Regions from separate parts of the Streptomyces sp. NPDC086835 genome, predicted to be linked through region 2. Evidence: riboswitches for the same ligand, from Rfam matches in the RefSeq annotation. Region 2 holds a riboswitch; each other region holds the start of a gene.

What was found. A riboswitch is a leader RNA that binds a small molecule or an ion and turns the genes downstream of it on or off. The one in region 2 is predicted to bind cyclic di-AMP.
Region 1: linked by a shared signal. The riboswitch ahead of ACIPJI_RS26020 (M23 family metallopeptidase) and the one ahead of ACIPJI_RS27970 (M23 family metallopeptidase) in region 2 are both predicted to bind cyclic di-AMP.
Region 3: linked by a shared signal. The riboswitch ahead of ACIPJI_RS17405 (transglycosylase family protein) and the one ahead of ACIPJI_RS27970 (M23 family metallopeptidase) in region 2 are both predicted to bind cyclic di-AMP.

The regions. Positions count from the first base shown of each region.
Region 1 is NZ_JBIVAU010000008.1:417,317-421,501, reverse strand. Features, by position in the region: gene ACIPJI_RS26030 (pitrilysin family protein) at 1-174, shown strand, start outside; gene ACIPJI_RS26025 (M16 family metallopeptidase) at 171-1,559, shown strand; cyclic di-AMP (ydaO/yuaA leader) riboswitch at 1,789-1,951, shown strand; gene ACIPJI_RS26020 (M23 family metallopeptidase) at 1,965-2,759, shown strand; gene ACIPJI_RS26015 (GntR family transcriptional regulator) at 2,988-3,665, shown strand; gene ACIPJI_RS26010 (HPr family phosphocarrier protein) at 3,844-4,125, opposite strand.
Region 2 is NZ_JBIVAU010000010.1:17,135-21,319, reverse strand. Features, by position in the region: tRNA gene ACIPJI_RS27980 (tRNA-Met) at 1-51, shown strand, start outside; gene ACIPJI_RS27975 (PP2C family protein-serine/threonine phosphatase) at 309-1,412, shown strand; cyclic di-AMP (ydaO/yuaA leader) riboswitch at 1,666-1,822, shown strand; gene ACIPJI_RS27970 (M23 family metallopeptidase) at 1,834-2,877, shown strand; gene ACIPJI_RS27965 (aldo/keto reductase) at 3,005-3,949, shown strand; gene ACIPJI_RS27960 (PrsW family intramembrane metalloprotease) at 3,968-4,185, opposite strand, start outside.
Region 3 is NZ_JBIVAU010000004.1:506,515-510,699, reverse strand. Features, by position in the region: gene eno (phosphopyruvate hydratase) at 1-679, opposite strand, end outside; gene ACIPJI_RS17405 (transglycosylase family protein) at 989-1,672, opposite strand; cyclic di-AMP (ydaO/yuaA leader) riboswitch at 1,677-1,812, opposite strand; gene ACIPJI_RS17400 (transglycosylase family protein) at 2,164-3,141, opposite strand; gene ACIPJI_RS17395 (cytochrome P450) at 3,283-4,185, opposite strand, start outside.

The DNA.
Region 1 (4,185 bases), on a different contig from region 2:
CAGCTGGCGCTCACCGCCGTCCAGCGGGTGCTCGACGTCACCGCGGAGGAGGTGCAGGCGATCGCCAAGGCCCGGCTGCACCCGGAGAACAGGGCGGTGCTGGTCTACGAACCGGTCGCCGAAGAAGAGACCGAAGCGGCCGACGGACACGAGCAGGAGGGGACGGACCAGTGAGCGACGCTGCCGTGACCATGGACTTCCACCCGCAGCCGACCCCGGGCACCGCCCGGCCCTGGGCCTTCCCGGCCCCCGACCGCGGCACGCTGGACAACGGCCTGACGGTGCTGCGCTGCCACCGTCCCGGCCAGCAGGTGGTGGCCGTCGAGATCTCGCTCGACGCCCCGCTGGACGCCGAGCCGGAGGGCCTCGACGGCGTCGCCACCATCATGGCGCGCGCCCTGTCGGAGGGCACCGACAAGCACTCCGCGGAGGAGTTCGCCGCGGAACTGGAGCGTTGCGGCGCCACCTTGGACGCGCACGCCGACCACCCCGGTGTCCGGGTCTCCCTCGAGGTGCCGGTCTCCCGCCTGCACAAGGCGCTCGGGCTGCTCTCCGAGGCGCTGATCGCACCCGCCTTCGAGGCCGGCGAGGTCGAGCGGCTGGTCCGCAACCGCCTCGACGAGATCCCGCACGAGACGGCGAACCCGGGCCGCCGGGCGGCCAAGCAGCTCTCCAAGGAGCTCTTCCCGGCCTCGCTGCGCGTCTCCCGGCCGCGCCAGGGCACGGAGGAGACCGTCGCGCGGATCGACGCGGCCGCCGTACGCGCCTTCTACGAGGCGCATGTACGCCCCGCCACCGCCACCGCGGTGATCGTCGGCGACCTCACCGACGTCGACCTGGACGGCGTCCTCGGCGACTCGCTCGGGGCGTGGACGGGCGACAAGGCGGAGCCGCGTCCGGTGCCCGCGATCACCGCCGACGACACCGGCCGGGTGGTCATCGTCGACCGTCCCGGCGCCGTGCAGACGCAGCTGCTCATCGGCCGCGTCGGCGGCGACCGCCACGACCGGGTCTGGCCCGCCCAGGTGCTCGGCACGTACTGCCTCGGCGGAACGCTGACCTCCCGCCTCGACCGGGTGCTGCGTGAGGAGAAGGGCTACACCTACGGTGTGCGCGCCTTCGGCCAGGTGCTGCGCTCCGCTCCGGACGGCTCCGGCGCCTCGATGCTCGCCATCAGCGGCTCCGTGGACACGCCCAACACCGGTCCGGCGCTGGAGGACCTGTGGAAGGTGCTCCGCACGCTCGCCGCCGAGGGGCTCACGGACGCCGAGCGTGACGTCGCCGTGCAGAACCTGGTGGGCGTCGCCCCGCTGAAGTACGAGACGGCGGCGTCCGTCGCGGCCACGCTGGCCGACCAGGTCGAGCAGCACCTCCCGGACGACTACCAGGCACAGATGTACGTCCGCCTGGCGGAGACGGGCACGGTGGAGGCGACCGCGGCGGTCGTGGGCGCCTTCCCGGTCGACCGGTTGGTGACGGTGCTCGTCGGCGACGCGTCGCAGATCGAGGAGCCGGTGAAGGCGCTCGGTATCGGTGAAGTGAGGGTTGTCACGGGCTGATCGGGAGCCGCCCGCCGAAGACAACTCAAGAGAACGCGCATTGCGCGCGAACAGGACCCTGGCTTCGAATCGTTTGCCGGGGTTCTGTTCGTTGTCCGATTTGCAGGGTTGAGTGCGTGTCTGCCCTGTGGCATGCGCTACAAAACGGGCTCTCTGTTTGGTGATTGACGAAACGGTTGCCTAGCGTCGGTCCGGCTGTCCGCTTGGAGATCGTCGCGCCCGCGGCATCGGGCAGCCATCGCCGAGTCCCCGTCAGGCGCGAGCCTGGGGAGCCGGGGACCCACGCAGTCCCTGGGGTGAATCGGCCCTCCTTCGCCCGTGCGGAGGGGGCCGTAGGAGACCTTCCTGCTCCGAACCCGTCAGCTAACCCGGTAGGCGAGAAGGAAGGAAAGGACCAGCCTCTTCATGGCGTTCACCCGTGCCACCGGGAAGCATCGTGCCCCGAGCCGCCTGACGCGCAGGAGCGCGAACCTGGCAGGCGTCGCCGCCCTCGCCACCACCGGCGTCATCGGAACCCTCGCCTCCCCGGCGCTCGCCGCCGACACCGAGGCCGCGTCCGTCGAGGACACCGGCCTCACCCAGATCGTCTCCATGGGGTCGCTCGCCGACGAGATAGCCGACCAGGCCGCCGCCCAGGAGAGGGAGGCCCAGGAGGCCGCCGCCAAGGCCAGGGCGCAGGCGAAGGCCGAGGCCGAGGCGAAGGCGGAAGCCAGGCGCAAGGCCGAGGCGCGTGCCAAGGAGGCCCGCGAGGCCAAGGAGCGCGCCGCCCGTGAGGCCGAGCGCAAGCGGCTGAACTCCTTCCAGCTCCCGATCGCCGGTTCGTACGTGACCACCGGCTACAAGACCGGCGGCGCCCTGTGGTCCTCCGGCAGCCACTCCGGTGTCGACTTCCGCGCCGCCTCCGGCAGTTCCGTCGTGTCCGTCGGCTCCGGCACCGTCGTCGAGGCAGGCTGGGGCGGCGCGTACGGCAACAACGTCGTCATCCGGATGAACGACGGCACGTACACCCAGTACGGCCACCTGTCGTCCATCAGCGTCTCCGTCGGCCAGCAGGTCACCCCCGGCCAGCAGATCGGACTGGCCGGCTCGACCGGCAACTCGACCGGCCCGCACCTGCACTTCGAGGCCCGGACCACAGCCGAGTACGGCTCCGACATCGACCCGGTCGCCTACCTGCGCTCGCACGGCGTCAACGTCTGACCCTCGACGCACCCCGCGTACCGCGTCTCCTGTCCGAAGGCCCCCGGCTTCCCGCCGGGGGCCTTCGGTGCATTCCATGGCGTTTCGGCCATTGAGTGATTGCCGTCTCCGTCAAGAGAGTTCCATCGTTTTCCTCCTGGCGTCGGAAAATCGAGTTCATTGCAATAGAGTCACGGGAACACGCGTCAATCGGCTGCGTTTCGCTCGGATCAATGCGGAGGTTCGGTCATGCGTATTCCCGCGCACTCGGTATGCACGGCGATCCGCGACGACATCGTCTCCGGGGTCTACGAGCGCGGCAGCCGGCTCACGGAGGAGCAACTGGCCCGTCGCTACGGGGTCTCCCGCGTCCCGGTGCGCGAGGCGCTGCGCACCCTGGAGTCGGAGGGCTTCGTCGTGACCCGCCGGCACGCCGGCGCCTGCGTGGCGGAGCCGACGGAGCAGGAGGCCGCCGACCTCCTGGAGATCCGCATGCTGCTGGAGCCGCTGGGCGCGGCGCGCGCCGCGCAGCGCCGCACGGAAGCGCATCTGCGGGTGCTGCGCGGCCTGGTGAGACTCGGTCAGGAGCGGGCCCGCCGGGGGCAGGGCGAGGACTTGCGCTCACTCGGCTCCTGGTTCCACGAGACACTCGCCCAGTCCTGCGGCAGCCCCGGACTGACCGCGCTGCTGACCCAGCTGCGGCACAAGATCGCTTGGATGTACTCGGTGGAGCAGCCTCTCGCACCGGTCGAGTCATGGGCGGAGCACGGTGCGATCGTCGACGCCGTGGCGCGCGGTGACGCGGAGCGTGCGCGGGCGCTGACGGCCGCGCACGCCGAACGCGCCGCCGCCGCGCACCGGTTGCGCCGTACCGTGCGGGTGAGGACTTCGCAACATGCCGTAAACACCACGAGCGGCCGGAATTAACAGAGGGCGTATACAAAAGAAGGCGTGATGGGGTCGGCCTTTCTCTGTTCTTCTTTTCCGTCCGGGCCCGGAACGCGGAATGTGGAATGCGGCCCTGGAATGCGAAAGCCGCGGTGCTCCGGACCCGGAACACCGCGGCTTTTCTGTGAATGGTGACGGGCGACAGGGCCCGCCGGGCTCAGACGGTCTCGGGAAGCTCTTCGAGCCCCTCGGCCACCAGCTTGGCCAGGCGGTCGAGTGCCGCCTCCGCGCCGTCCGCGTCGGAGGCGAGGACGATCTCCTCGCCGCCCTGGGCGCCCAGGCCGAGCACGGCGAGCATCGAGGCCGCGTTGACCGGCTTGCCGTCGGCCTTGGCGATCGTCACAGGGACGCCGGCAGCCGTCGCGGCACGGACGAAGATGGACGCGGGGCGGGCGTGAAGGCCCTCGGCCCAGCCGACATTGACGCGGCGCTCAGCCATGGTGTTGCCCTTCAAGTCTTAGCGGGTTGTCTAGACCAGTCTCTCATGTGTCCCGGCGTG
Region 2 (4,185 bases):
CTCGCTGGGCTCATAACCCAGAGGTCGCAGGTTCAAATCCTGTCCCCGCTACTGATGACACCGGCCCGGTGGTCGATCGAGAAGATCGACCACCGGGCCGGTGGCTTTTCCGGCAGCGCACGACCGTCGCCCGGTCGGGCGACCGGAAGTCGTCCTGCGGCGCGTCGGCCTTCAGCCTGAGGGGGGCGCGGTACTGTCCGCAGCCGTCAGCGGACCCGGTAGGACCCGGCAGGAGACCACCTTTGGGCCAGGAGTGGCGAGATCAGGGCGGCGCCAGAAGAGCCCCGTGGTTCGTCCGCGCGTTGCCCATGGCGATGATCGTCGGCGGGGTGGTCTTCGACGTTCTGACCCCGCCCCGGTTCACCGCCGTACCCCTCTATGCCGCAGCCCCGCTCGTCGCGGCGCCTGTCCTGTCATGGATGGCGACCCTGCTCACCGGGATCGCTGCGGTTCTGGCCCTGAGCGTCCTCCACGCCGTCAACAGAAGCTTCTGGCAGATCACGGTCCTCACCGAGACGACCACGGTGGTCACCGTCGTCGTTCTCGCGCTGTTCATCAACACCCTCGTGCGGCGCAGTGGTGAGCGGCTCGCTTCGGCCCGGGTGATCGCGGAGACCGCGCAGCGGGCCGTACTTCCCGCGCCGGCCGACCGGATCGGCGGTCTGCACATCGCCGCCCGGTACGAGGCGGCGCAGGCGGGCGCGTTCATCGGCGGCGACCTCTTCGCGGTGCAGGACACTCCTCATGGCGTGCGCCTTCTTGTCGGCGATGTGCGGGGCAAGGGACTGGGGGCGGTGGGGACCGTGGCCGTGCTCATCGGCGCGTTCCGCGAGGCCGCGGAGCAGGAGCGCTCGCTGGAGGGCGTGGCGCAGCGGCTGGAGCGCGCCCTCAAGCGGGAGGGCACCAGGCGGGAAGGGCTGGACGCCGTGGAGGGGTTCACGACCGCCGTCCTGGGCGAGATCCCGCGGGGCCGCGCCCTGGTGCGGCTGGTGAACCGGGGCCACCCCGAGCCCTTGGTGCTGCACGCCGACGGGGCTCTGGACGTCCTCGCGCCGGCGCAGGCGGCGCTGCCGCTGGGGATGGGTGACCTGGCGGCGTGGCCGGACCGGGCGGAGGAGTACCCGCTGCCCGACGGGGCGACGCTGCTGCTCTACACGGACGGGGTGACGGAGGCGCGGGACGCCCGCGGCGTCTTCTACGACCCGGTGGAACGGCTCGCCGGACGCCTCTTCCCCGGGCCGGCGGAGCTGCTGGACGCGCTGGTCGACGACGTACGCCGGTACACCGGCGGCGGTTCGAGCGACGACATGGCGCTGCTGGCGGTCGGCACGCCGGCGGAAGGGCAGCCGGAACGGCGCAGGACGGTGCCGGTGGTGCCGCCGGAGCCCGGCGGCCGCGGTGGATCCGCGTGACATCACGCGCCTGACCCGGGCGGTGCGCACGCTCCGTAGCCGAAGGAGAGCCGTCCGCATAACATTTGATGCACCATCAGAATCGTGACCGCCTCTGACGTTTGATCAACTCGCCCGGTTCCGGCCGATTCTGTCCCGGAAAGTCCCGGGTGAAGCCGTTAATGATCACCCGGAACAGCTTGGAATCCGGCCCCGCCGTCTATTAACGTTCGATAACGCAGTGCGGTCGTCCCAGCCGTCGCAGAGGCGGCGCCGTGCGCACGTGCCGAATCCCGCAAGGGAACCGGGGAACCACTAATTGGGGTGAATCGGTCACCCTTTGCCGCTCAGTTTGCGGTCGAGGGCGCCCGTAGGAGACCTTCCTGCTCCGAACCCGTCAGCTAACCCGGTAGGCGAGAAGGAAGGAAAGGAGTACGCCTTCGTGGCGTCCAACATGCCTGCCCCCGAGGCCCGCTTCGCGTCCGAACGTTTCAGTGCCGACGCCCCCGAGCGGACCTGGGAGGAATGGAACCCCACAGAGGACTCCGTCCGCCCCGTGCGCGGCCGGCACCGTGTCATCAAGCAGCGCGGCGGAATCGCCCGCAGCTCCACGGTGCTCGGAGTCGGCGTCATCGCCGCGGTCGGCGCGGGTGGCATAGCCACCGCGCAGGACAAGCCGGCAGTTTCCATCTCCCTTCCCGATTCCATCGCGGACAACCTTCCCGACGCCAAGTCCCTTCCTGGCGTGGGATCCCTGATCTCCGACTCGGACGACTCCGACGGCGACGTGCACGCCGCGCCGCTCACCTCCGCGACCACGGTCGCCGACGGCGGCGCCGGCCAGAGCCAGGCCGCCGGCTCCGGCGAGGCCCTGCGCGCCCGGATCCTCCAGCAGGCCGAGCAGCAGCAGGCAGAAGCCGACGCCGAGGCGAAGGCGGCCGCGGAGGCGCTCGCCGCCGAGCAGGCGGCGGCCGCCGCCGAGAAGCAGCAGAGCGCGGCAGAGGCCAAGGCCGCCGAGGAGAAGCGGAAGGCGGAGGAGGCCGCGCGGGCGGCTGCGGAGGCGGCGCGTCTCGCCGAACTCGCCCGCAGTTTCTCCCTTCCCACCTCCTCCTACACGATCACCTCCACCTACGGTGAGTCCGGCGCCATGTGGTCCTCCGGCCAGCACACCGGCCTGGACTTCGCGGCACCGACCGGGACCCCGGTCAAGGCGGTGCACGGCGGCACGGTCAAGTCCGCGGGCTGGTCCGGCTCCTACGGCTACCGCATCGTCCTCGAGCTCGAGGACGGTACCGAGGTCCTGTACGCCCACCTCTCCTCGATGACGGCGAGCGCGGGGCAGCAGGTGTCCACCGGCGAGACGATCGGGCGCGTCGGCGCGACCGGCAATGTCACCGGTCCGCACCTGCACCTCGAGGTGCACACCGCCGGCGGCGCGGGCATCGACCCGATGGCGTGGCTGCGCAGCAAGGGCCTCACGATCTGATCCCTGCCCGGTACGGGTCACAGTCCTCCCGTACCGGGCACATCCATGTCTCCGGCAGCCCCGGCGCACACCCCCCGACGCCAGGGCTGCCGGAATAGCCGGTACGGGCCCGGCCGTTGATCACCTCATGACCTCTCTGCGCACCCTCGGTTCCTCCGACCTGACCGTCTTCCCGCTCGCTCTCGGCGGCAACGTCTTCGGCTGGACGGCCGACGAGGCGCGGACCTTCGCGGTCCTCGACGCGTACACCGCGGCGGGCGGCAACTTCGTCGACACCGCCGACAGCTACTCCTCGTGGGCCCCCGGGAACGAGGGCGGCGAGTCGGAGACCCTCATCGGCAAGTGGCTCGCGGCTCGTGGCAACCGCTCCGAAGTCGTCGTCGCCACCAAGGTCGGCGCCCACCCCCGCCACAAGGGCCTCTCCGCCACCACGATCAAGGCCGCCGCGGAGGAGTCGCTCATGCGGCTGGGCACCGACCACATCGACCTCTACTACACCCACTTCGACGACCCGTCCGTGCCTGTCGAGGAGATCATCACCGCCCTCGACCAGCTGGTGAAGGACGGCAAGGTCCGTGCGATCGCCGCCTCCAACATCAGTGCCGAACGGCTCCAGGCGTCCCTGGCCTTCTCCGAGCGGGAGGGCCTCGCCCGGTACGTGGCGCTTCAGCCTCACTACAACCTGGTCTCACGCCACACCTACGAAGGCGAACTGCAGGACACCGCCGCCCGCGCCGGCCTCGCCGCCGTTCCCTACTACGCGCTCGCGTCCGGCTTCCTCACCGGCAAGTACCGGCCCGGCACCACGGTGGACAGCGCCAGGGCCCAGGGAGCGTCCAAGCACCTCGAGTCGCAGCGGGGGCTGAAGGTCCTCGACGTGCTCGACCGGATCGCGCAGGCCCGTGGCGCGGAGATCGCGACCGTCGCACTGGCGTGGCTGGCCGCCCAGCCGACCGTGGCCGCGCCGATCGCGTCGGCCCGTACGGTCGAGCAGGTGCCGGCCCTGGTGGCGGCAGCGGATCTGGCCCTGACGGACGGCGAGCTTGCCGAGCTGACCGCCGCGTCCGCCTGAGCTCACCCCGGCGCGGACTCAGTAGCGGTAGGGGTTGTAGCCGCTGTAGTCGCGGTGCGGCGGCAGCAGCGGCATCCGGGCGGTGGCCTGTGCGGCGTACGCCAGCGAAGGCCCGGCCACCGCCCTGCGCTGCCACAGATGGTGCAGCAGCTCCTGTTCGCGCTCCACGAAGTCCGGCCCCGCCGCGCCCCGATGGGCCCGGTGGCGCAGGAAGGCGAGCGTCGTCGCGAACGCCT
Region 3 (4,185 bases), on a different contig from region 2:
CCTCGAGGATGAGGTCCAGGGCGGCGCGGTTGGAGTCGAGGTTCGGCGCGAAGCCGCCCTCGTCGCCGAGACCGGTGGACAGGCCCTTCTGCTTCAGGACCTTCTTGAGGGTGTGGTAGACCTCGGTGCCCCAGCGAAGAGCCTCGGAGAAGGACTCCGCGCCGATCGGCGCGATCATGAACTCCTGGATGTCCACGTTGGAGTCGGCGTGCGAACCGCCGTTCAGGATGTTCATCATCGGAACGGGCAGCAGGTGCGCGTTCGGACCGCCCAGGTAGCGGAAGAGCGGCAGGTCCGAGGCCTCGGAGGCGGCGTGCGCCACGGCGAGGGAGACGCCGAGGATGGCGTTGGCGCCGAGGGAGGACTTGTCCGGGGTGGCGTCCAGGTCGAACATCGCCTGGTCGATCAGCCGCTGCTCGGTGGCGTCGTAACCGACGAGCTCCGGGCCGATCTGCTCGATGACGGCGAGGACGGCCTTCTCGACACCCTTGCCCTGGTAGCGGTTCTGGTCACCGTCGCGAAGCTCGAGAGCCTCGAACGCACCGGTGGAGGCGCCGGACGGAACTGCAGCACGACCCGTGCTGCCGTCGTCGAGGCCAACCTCGACCTCGACCGTGGGGTTACCTCGGGAGTCCAGGATTTCCCGGGCTACGACGACGTCGATGGACGGCACGAGCATCTCCTTCTGGGATGTGACGCGAGAAAAAGTGCAGAGGTCTGCTTGGCCTTGCGGCAAGAGCCTAACCGCCTCGGGGGCAAAGGCCGGCCGATGCCCGCCCCCTGGGACGAAAAAGGGCATCAAGACCCTTGAGGCCGGACAAACAGGGCGGTATCTACCTGCGAGTAACCGGCATTCGGGTCCCGACCCCTCGACGGACCGAACCCCGGCCCGGCGCGTACGGGGGAAGGTGCGCCGGACCGGGGTGCTCGGGTCCCGTTCGAAAGACGGGTGGCCTCCCACGACCGCCGGACCGTGGGAGGGGGAGGGTCAGCTCAGATGGAGCTGCTGACCCGGGTGGATCACGTCGGCGTCCTCGACGATGTCCTTGTTCAGCTCGAAGAGCTTCTCCCAGCCGCCCTTGACCTTCTCGGCCTCGGCGATCTTGCTCAGGGTGTCGCCGGCCTTGACCTTGTACTCGCCGTCGCCCTTCTTGAAGGCCTTGGCCTCGGGAGCGGCGGCGGGCTTCTCGGCCTTCTTGGCCGGGGCCTCGGCGCGCTCGGAGCGCGTGGTGGGGGCCTCGGCGCGCTCCTGGGCCGGCTGCGTGGGCTCGGCCTCGGCGGAGCCGCCGTCGTAGGAGGCGCTGGACAGGCCGACGCCGCAGCTCGGCCAGGCACCCTTGCCCTGGCCGGCCAGGACCTTCTCGGCTATCTCGATCTGCTGGGACTTGGACGCCTGGTCGGCGGTCGCGGCGTACGCGGTGCCGCCGTACGCGGCCCAGGTGGAGGCGGAGAACTGCAGGCCGCCGTAGTAGCCGTTGCCGGTGTTGATGGACCAGTTGCCGCCGGACTCGCACTGGGCGACTGCGTCCCACTCGGAAGCGGTGGCGGCGGAGGCGGTGCCCGCGCCGAGCAGCGGGGCGGCGACGGCCGCACCGGTGATGCCGACGAAGGCGGCGATACGGGTCGCCCTGGAAGCGCGGCGGTGCTTGGCGTTGCCGGAAGAACGCAGCATGGAGCTATCTCCTCACCGACGCCTGCGAGGTGAGCTGTCGGGTTCGGGCCTGTGAGTTGCCCGGCCGCACGTCACTGACGCGCGGACTTCACCCCCAGCCGGCTCCGTCCGCCGGTCTCACGGTCCGGCCGACCTCGACGTACGGTCGGCCTCTCGCGATCTCGACTCACGGGCCCGGCACTTACCTGGGTCCCCCGCTCCTGCCTTCGGCGCTCTGAGCGACGACTGTTCCCCCCGACCGACGGCAGGATTCGGCGTATCGGTCGACGGTGCCCGCGATGGCGAACGGTTCCGACGGTAGACACACGACTCCCCGATGTTCAAAGTCGAACATCGGGGAGAAATCGCCCGAACCGGCCGCCTGCACGTGTCCGTTTTCGCAGGTGAGGGGCGGAGTGGGCGAATTAGCGGGGACTTTGCTCCAGTTGCAGCAAAGAGACCCTTGTCTCACTCGCACACAACGGACATAAGCCCGCGAAAGCCTACGCGAACTAGCCCCGGTTCAGGCCCAGATCGAGGCTCTGACCGGGCAGGATGAGGTCCGGGTCGGCCCCGACGGTCTCCTCGTTCGCCTCGTAGAGCGCCGGCCACCCGCCGGGCACGTCCTTCTCGGCGGCGATGTCGCACAGACTGTCGCCGGGCTGAACGGTGTAGGTGCCAGGGCCGGTTGCCTCGTCGACCCCGTTACGGCCTGAACTGTCACCGCGTGAGGCATGACGGCCGCTTTCGCGACCCTCTTCCGTATTGCCCGTTTCCGCCTCGTCGTCGGCGGGGGCGCCGCGGTGCTTGCCGCCGCCGCTCGTCGCATCGTCGGAGGGAGCCGCACCCGCGGCTCCGTCGGCCGCGTCGGGAGCGGTGGTGGCCTCGTCCGTGGGGTCCGGTGCGCCGTCGGCCTCACGGGTCGGCTCTGAGGTGTCAGCGCCGTCCGACGCTCCGGTCCTGCCCGAACCGCCGGAAGAGTCCTCCAGGGTTTCGCTGTCCCTGGGGTCGGTCGGCGCGTCCTCGCCGGAGGCGTCCTCGGACGGCTCGGCGGCCGGCGCTTCGCTCTGCTGCGGCAGCGGCAGGATGCCGGGGTCGACGCCGGTGTCCGTGCCGTCGTCGACGAGCCCCGCGAGCGGACCACAGGCGGGCCACGCCTGCGGCCCCTCGGCGGCGAGCACCTTCTCGGCGACCGCTATCTGCTGCGAACGGCTGGCGAGGTCGGCGCTCGGCGCGTACGCGGTGCCGCCGTACGCGGCCCAGGTCTCCTCCGAGAACTGGAGTCCGCCGTAGAAGCCGTTACCGAAGTCGGCACTCCAGGCGCCGCCGCTCTCGCACTCCGCGACACGGTCCCACGTGCTCGCGTCCGCGGCGGAGGCCGAGCCCGCGCCGAGCAGCGGAATGGCGATGGCCGAACCGGTCACGCCTGCCGCGACGATGAGGGCCGGAGCCTGGCGGGGTCGGCGGTGTCGTCCGTTCCCGGAGAGCATGCGGTTGCCTTTCGCGTGACAGCTGGGAAGCCTGCGGCCTGCTGTTGCATGCCGAGTCGACGGTGAACGTAGCCGTATTCGAACGCGAGTCACAAGTCGATGCAGCGGAGATCACGTGAAAGTCACAGAATTGACGGAACGTCAGTTTGTTTGCGGCGTGAACTCAACGGGCAGAGTGCGCAATCCACGCATGATGAGTCCCCCACGCCACCGCAAATCGGCCGGATCTCCCGCAAGCCGCAAGTCAGGCATTCTGCGGAGCAGCGTGCCGAGCGCGGTCTGCCCCTCGAGCCGGGCGAGCGGCGCGCCGAGGCAGTAATGGATGCCGTGCCCGTACCCCAGATGCTGGTTGTCACGCCGGGACAGGTCGAGCGTGTCCGGCGCGTCGAAGCGTTCGGGGTCGCGGTCGGCGGCCGCGAGCACGACGAGTACGGGGTCGCCGGCCGCGATCCGCTGCCCGCCGACGGTGAGCGGTTCGGTGGCGAACCGCCATGTCGCGAGCTCCACCGGCCCGTCGTAGCGCAGCAGTTCCTCGACCCCGGTGGCCAGCAGTTCGCTCTCGCCCGCGGCGAGCGAGGCCTGGAGGCGCTCACGCTGGCCGGGGTTGCGCAGCAGGGCGTACACACCGTTGCCGATGAGGTTCACGGTGGTCTCGAAGCCGGCGAAGAGCAGGATGAAGGCCATCGCCGCGGCCTCGTTCTCGGTGAGGTGCTCGCCGTGGTCGGACGCCTTGATGAGCCCGGAGATGAGGTCGTCCCCCGGCTCCTCGCGCTTACGGTGGATCAACTCCGCGAGGTATCCGCGCATCTTCTTCACCGAGCGGGCGACGCCGCCGCGCGGACCGCCCCCGTGGCGGATCATCATCCCCGCCCAGTCACGGAAGTCGTCCTGGTCCTCGCGCGGGACGCCGAGCATGTCGCAGATGGCGTAGATGGGCAGAGGGAAGGCGAACTCGTGGATCAGGTCCGCCTCCCCCTTCTGAGCGAAGGAGTCGATGAGCCGGTCCGTCAGCTCCTGCACCCGCGGCGCGAACTCGGCCACACG